2 regions of the Emticicia sp. SJ17W-69 genome follow, and region 1 is predicted to be linked to the other one. Evidence: riboswitches for the same ligand, from Rfam matches in the RefSeq annotation. Region 1 holds a riboswitch; the other holds the start of a gene.
What was found. A riboswitch is a leader RNA that binds a small molecule or an ion and turns the genes downstream of it on or off. The one in region 1 is predicted to bind S-adenosylmethionine.
Positions count from the first base shown of each region.

Region 2: another riboswitch for S-adenosylmethionine. It lies ahead of metK (methionine adenosyltransferase); the one in region 1 lies ahead of ACQUQZ_RS13820 (DUF1905 domain-containing protein).

Region 1 covers NZ_JBNTQY010000001.1:3,391,684-3,395,108, forward strand. Annotated here, with positions in the region: gene ACQUQZ_RS13810 (SDR family NAD(P)-dependent oxidoreductase) at 1-106, shown strand, start outside; gene ACQUQZ_RS13815 (CHC2 zinc finger domain-containing protein) at 208-1,257, shown strand; SAM riboswitch class I at 1,359-1,476, shown strand; gene ACQUQZ_RS13820 (DUF1905 domain-containing protein) at 1,562-2,041, shown strand; gene ACQUQZ_RS13825 (DUF885 domain-containing protein) at 2,080-3,425, shown strand, end outside.
Region 2 covers NZ_JBNTQY010000001.1:1,138,226-1,141,650, forward strand. Annotated here, with positions in the region: gene ACQUQZ_RS04875 (NUDIX hydrolase) at 1-274, opposite strand, end outside; gene ACQUQZ_RS04880 (ABC transporter ATP-binding protein) at 409-1,419, shown strand; SAM-I-IV-variant riboswitch at 1,629-1,735, shown strand; gene metK (methionine adenosyltransferase) at 1,900-3,180, shown strand; gene ACQUQZ_RS04890 (NlpC/P60 family protein) at 3,371-3,425, shown strand, end outside.

The DNA of each region.
Region 1 (3,425 bases):
CGATGCGATTTTATACGCTATCAATACTCCTGCACGAGTCACAATCGCTGATATTGTACTTTACGCCAAAGCCCAAGCTGCTCCAACTGTAATTTATAGAAAGTGATTTCATCATTTGAATGACGAATTTTGAATACCGAATGACGAATATATCAATCGAAATTTGAATTCGTAACTCGTCATTCGTAACTTGTAACTGGCAAATTCGTGGATAATCTTCTTCAACGTGTAAAAGAAATTGACATTCGGCAAGTTGCACGAGATTTGGGTTTTGATATTGTGCAAAGTCGCCGAATGAATTGTCCTTTTCATGTTGAAGACTCTCCTTCTTTGGTATTTTACCCTCCTCCACAAAACGAATTTCATTGTTTTGGCTGTGGTAAACACGGTGATGTTATTAATCTTTATGCCGAAACTTGTCAGATAGATTTTAAGACGGCATTAGAAGAATTAGCAACTCGCTACATTCCTGCTTATGATGGCTCAAAAAATATAAAATTTCGCAAAATAGACATTAAAAGTGTTTATTCGAATAAGCCATTACCAGAAAAAACCTTTATTTTCAAACCAATTTATAGCGAAATCTACGAAAAATTCCAGCAATATTGTTTAAATCAAAATCCAACAGAGTCAACTCGAAAAGCAGCAGAATATTTACGAGGAAGAGGAATTGATGATTGGACAATCAGGCATTTCAAACTTTTTGTATTAAAAAACTATGGTGCTGCCAATGAGTTTCTGAAAACAAATTTTGCAATCGAAGACCTAAAGGCCTGTGGAATTGTGAATGAAAAGGGTAATTTAGTTTTCTTTGTTCATCCCATCATCATCCCTTATTTTCAAGATGGAAGAATTGTTTATTTACAAGGAAGAACCATTGGTGAGCCGCCCGAAGGAGCAAGTAAATATCAATTCCTTTCGGGAGTACCTCGTACTATTTTCAATATTGATTCTATCAAAAAACTTCGTCCCAATGCCGATGTATATATCACGGAGGGTGCTTTTGATTGCATGACTTTAGTAAAAAATGGCATGATAGCAGTAAGTTTAGGCAGTGCCAAAATCTTCAAAAAGGAATGGATTAAATACTTTAAAAAGTACAAAGTTTGGGTAAGTTTCGACAATGATGCTGCTGGTACTAAAGGAGCTGATGATTTGGTTGAAGAATTACTCGAAGCTGGAATTTTAGCAGAAAAAAGAGATTGGAGCAAAGGTTTTAAAGATATTAATGAATATTTTGGTAGAACAATTTTCTAAGTTGTTCTGCTATAAACAATTTAGAAAATTATTCTACGAAATTTGTTTTCTAACAATTCACACAGCATCTTTGCAATATCAATTCTTCTTCATAGAAAATTGATTTATACAGACGAGGGGAGAGAATAGGCTCTATGAACCCCGGGCAACCTGTCCCGCTACTTGCGATAAGGTGCCAATACCTACCGAAATGGTCAAAACCATTCGGACTTATAAACCAATCAAATAAAATCGTTGGTTTTAGATAGTACCTAAGTTCAAAGTGCCAATAGCACTCTGTATTTAACGCAATATTTTTAATTTTATGCCAAACGATATTATTCATTTCAAAGAAATTATAAAAAAAATGCCACCTAATCCTGCGGGTGCTTGGCATTATATTGATTTCCCAGAAAATGCTTATGAAGTTTTTGGCAGGCGAAACTTTGTAAAAGTTAAAGGTTTTATCAACGGAAAACCTTTCAAAAGTAATTTATTTCCAAAAGGAAATGCACTTCATGCCATTACTATTCCCTTGAAATTACAAAAAGAATTAGGTGTAAAACTAAATGATGAAATTACTGTTTCGATAGAAGAAGATTTTGAAGTGGTAATCGTCCCAATGCCAGTTGAGCTACAAGAAGCCCTTGATTTTGATGAAGAAATGGCTGAATTATTCTTTAAACAATCAAAATCTGTTCAAAAATTCCAAAAGATTTGGATAAATGATGGCAAACAAATAGAAACAAGAATCAATAGAGTAGTGGCACTTTCTGAAAAACTTAGAAAAAAGCGAAAACAGTAGCATTACAAAATTTCATCAACTAACATACTCATTTCTTTATGAAAAAAATACTTTTACTATTGTTGGCGTTGGTTACAATTCAGTCTCTTTTTGCACAAAAAAGCACTGGTCGTAGAGTAATTTTTAAAGTTGTAGCTGATTTAGAGAAATTTAACAAAGCAGAATTTCCTCGTGACACCATTAGTGACCATCCATTGGGTTCTTTTTCCGAAGAAGATTTGTTAAGAAGATATAAATTTCAATTAGCTGCTTATCAAACGCTTGAAAAAATAGATCAAAATACGCTTCCCTTCAATGACAAAATCAATTTAGAGTTATTAAAGCATGAAATTAAAAATCAGCTTACTTATTTTGAGTATCAAGAATATTTGAATCCGATCTTATCAGATGACGGTTTCCATATTGATATTGCTTTTATTGCAAGCAACAATTATAAAACTAAAAAATCTGTCGAATTATATATCCAAAAACTTAATGCGATTCCAAAATATACCGAACAGCATTTAGCATTGATAGCAAAAGGCTTGCAAGTGGGTATTTCTCAGCCAAAAGTGGCTTTGAAAGGCTATGAAAGTACTTACGAACAACACATCGTTGATGATGTAACAAAATCAGTATTTTGGAAGCCCTTTACTACAAAACCTTATGAAGTTAGCGATGCTGACTGGGAAATATTACAAAAAGAAGGCAAAAAAGCTATTTTTGAGCAAGTCATTCCTTCATTTCTACAAATAAAAACCTTTTTCGATAACGAATATTATCCAAAAACTCGCACTACTCTTGGAGCAAGTAATTTTCCGAACGGCAATGCGTATTATGCTGAAAAAGTTAAGTTTTTTACCACTACCAATCTTACTCCAAACGAAGTTTATAATATTGGTTTATCAGAAGTTGAGCGAATCAAAAAAGAAATGTATGATGTGATGAAAGAAGTAAACTTCACAGGTTCACTGAAAGATTTTATTCAAACATTAAGAACAGACCCTAAATTCTACCCAACCTCTGCAGAAGGTTTATTGAAAGAAGCTTCTTACATCGCCAAGAAAATTGATGGAAAATTACCTTTACTTTTTGGCAAACTCCCTCGACAACCTTATGGTGTTGTTCCTGTTCCTGATTTTTTAGCTCCATCTTATACAGGCGGGCGTTATTCTGGGGCATCTATTAATAGTACCCGTTCAGGAAGCTATTGGGTAAATACTTATAACCTCAATAGTAGAACGCTTTATACGCTCGAAGCTCTTACGCTACATGAGGCTGTTCCAGGGCATCATTTACAAAGTGCTTTGACGCAGGAATTAACGCATTTGCCTAAATTTAGACAAAATTTATACATCAATGCTTTTGGTGAAGGCTGGGGATTATATTCCGAATATTTAGGTAC
Region 2 (3,425 bases), 2.3 Mb from region 1:
TTCGCTCCACAGGGTCACGATTGGGGTCACCAAAAGCATTGAGTTGCTCCAAGAAAATGCCAGTAACGCCTGTTAACTCGAATAAAATTCTTTCGGCAGCTTGATCAAGGCTTTCGTTGGGTTTTAACCAGCCTCCCATCAATGACCAAGTATCATGGTCGGTCTGAACACCACGTTTGACCAGCAATAATTTCAATTCTTCGCCATCAAAACCAAATATAATCGAGTCCAATGCCACTAAGCATTTGGTTTGTTGTTTGTAAAGTTCTAACATTCAATGTTTTTAGGGTCTATTATATTTAGGTATTTTTCGTCATTTCATCAGCAATATAGCATGACTGACTTCGATGAACAACAAAATTGCAAATTTTATCTAAAAAACTCATATTTTTGTGCAAAAAACCTCTGATGTCTCTTCTAAAAATACAAAATCTGCATAAAACTTTTGGGGGAAATTCCGCTGGGAAGCAAGCTGATAGTAGTAAAAAAGCCATTAATAATATCTCGCTTTCTATAGAGAAAGGTGAAATATTGACAATTTTGGGTGAAAGTGGCTCAGGAAAAACCACGCTTTTACATCTGATCGCAGCTCTACATGAGCCAGATGCAGGTAGTCTAACGCTTGATGGTGAACGTATTACGCCACCTTCAGAAAAACTGATTGCTGGGCATCCTGATATAAAGTTGGTTCGACAAGATTACGGCTTATTTCCGAATATGACTATTCGTGAGAATATTGCTTATGAATTACGTTATTATGAAGAAAAATATCGCAACAAAAGAATTGATAAATTGCTAAAAATCAGTGGTTTGCAAAAAGTGCAGAGTCATCTTCCTCGCCAAGTTTCGGGTGGTGAGCAGCAACGTGCCGTTATCGTTAAAGCCATTGCCGAGCAACCAAAATTATTGCTTTTGGACGAACCTTTTAGTCATTTAGACGCACTTAATAAGCGAAGATTAAAGAATGAAATATTACATATTATTAAAGATGATGGAGTAACTTGTATTTTTGTGACACATGATGTGGCTGATGCGTACGGTATGGCCGACCGCTTAGTAATCATGCAGAAAGGCAAAGTGCTACAAATTGGAACGCCAGAAGAAGTTTATCAAAATCCAATCAATCAATATGTTGCTGAAATTACGGGAGAGCTTGCCTTAAGTACTGAGTTAAGAGTTCTGAGTTCTGAGTTACAACTACAACTCAGAACTCAAAACTCAGAATTCAAAACTTTTTTCCTTCGTCCCGAGCAGCTTCGTATTTCTGAAACCTCTGAGATAAAAGCCCTTGTTGAATCAATAAAATTTCTGGGTGCATATTATGAAGTGATTTTAAAAATAGATAATTTAAGTTTGAAAATGTACAGTTTTGATAAATTGACAGTGGGTGATGTTGTGGGGATTGAGATTTTTGAATGAAATGTAAAATAAAAAGAGTCTTATAGTACTTATAAAACTCTTTAATTTTATAAAAATGCGGTAAGTTAAAATATCCTATTTTTAATTAAATAATAGATAAAAAATCCATTCTTAAAAACGTTTGCAGATATTTTCTGTGTACGTTGAATAAAATTTAGATAAAAATTTATTCTATTCTTTGCATTTGTTTAGGTAATTGTTCAACTTTGCATCAGTATCAAGAAACTCTGATTGAAAAATCAGAAATCCAACCGAGTCGAAACACTACGGTGGTCAAAGGATGCGGGCTGTTCTTAAGTCAAAAATGTTTTATTTTTCTCTTCAAAACTTCCGCAAAATAGTCTTAATACCAAGTTTTTTAAATGGGAGATTATTGATTGTTAGCTGTGTATTTGTGATGGTATTTTATTCACTCATTTACTCACTCACTCAATTACTCATTAGATTCAATAAATATCATTAACCAAAAACATAGGATTTATGCCTTATTTATTCACTTCTGAGTCTGTATCGGAAGGACACCCAGACAAAGTATCAGACCAAATATCAGATGCCCTGATTGATAACTTCATGGCGTTTGACCCTTCATCTAAAGTAGCATGCGAGACTTTGGTAACGACAGGTTTAGTTGTTTTAGCAGGAGAAGTAAAAACTCAAACTTATCTTGATGTTCAATCAATTGCTCGTGAGGTAATCCGTAAAATTGGTTATACTAAATCGGAGTACATGTTTGAGTCTAATTCTTGCGGAATTATCTCAGCGATTCATGACCAATCGGCCGATATTAATCAAGGTGTTGATAGAGCAGTAGCTGCAGATGATTTTGAGTCAAAAGCAAATGCTCAAGGTGCTGGCGACCAAGGTATGATGTTTGGTTATGCCACTCGTGAAACCGACAATTATATGCCATTAGCATTGGATTTGGCTCACACCATCCTCCAAGAAATGTCATATATTCGTAATAATGAACCTGAATTGATTCCTTATTTACGTCCTGATGCTAAATCGCAAGTAACAATCGAATATTCTGACGATAATGTTCCTCAAAGAATTGATACAATCGTTGTTTCAACGCAGCACGATGATTTCGCTGATGATAATACAATGTTGGCAAAAATCAAAGCCGATATTATCAATATTGTGATTCCACGTGTACAAGCAAAATTGAAAGCTGATTTACAATTGTTGTTCAACGACCAAATTACTTATCATATCAATCCAACTGGGAAATTTGTTATCGGTGGACCACACGGAGATACAGGTTTGACAGGTCGTAAAATCATCGTTGATACTTACGGCGGTAAAGGTGCTCATGGTGGCGGTGCTTTCTCTGGAAAAGACCCATCAAAAGTTGACCGTTCGGCAGCTTATGCCACTCGCCATGTAGCTAAAAACTTAGTAGCGGCTGGTCTTTGCGACGAAGTATTGGTACAAGTTTCTTATGCTATTGGTGTTGCAAAACCTTGTGGCTTGTTTGTAACAACGTATGGTACTGCCAAAGTTGATATGAGCGATGGCGAAATTGCACGTAAAGTAGAAGAAATTTTCGATATGCGTCCGTATGCAATTGAGCAACGTTTGAAATTACGTAACCCAATTTATTCAGAAACTGCTGCTTATGGCCACATGGGACGTAAAAATGAAGTGGTAACAAAAACTTTCAAAGGGCCAGATGGTTCCGTTGTTACCAAAGAAGTAGAACTTTTCACTTGGGAAAAATTAGATTATGTCGATGCAGTGAAAACAGCATTTGGTTTGTAAAAATTGCCGTCAGTGAATACACTGACAGAAGGCCGTAGATATAAGAAAAGGAAGTCGAAATGGCTTCCTTTTTTTGTGTCTGTACGACGGATTTCCTAATCCGTCAAACCTCCCAAAGCATCCTTCCAAAACAGCTTTTTCAAGATTAAGAAATAATGAGTATTTTCGCAGAAAAAAAGAACAAATTTCAATGAAAATAAGTAACCCAAATTATAAGATAATAATCAGTATTCTTTCTCTGCTTT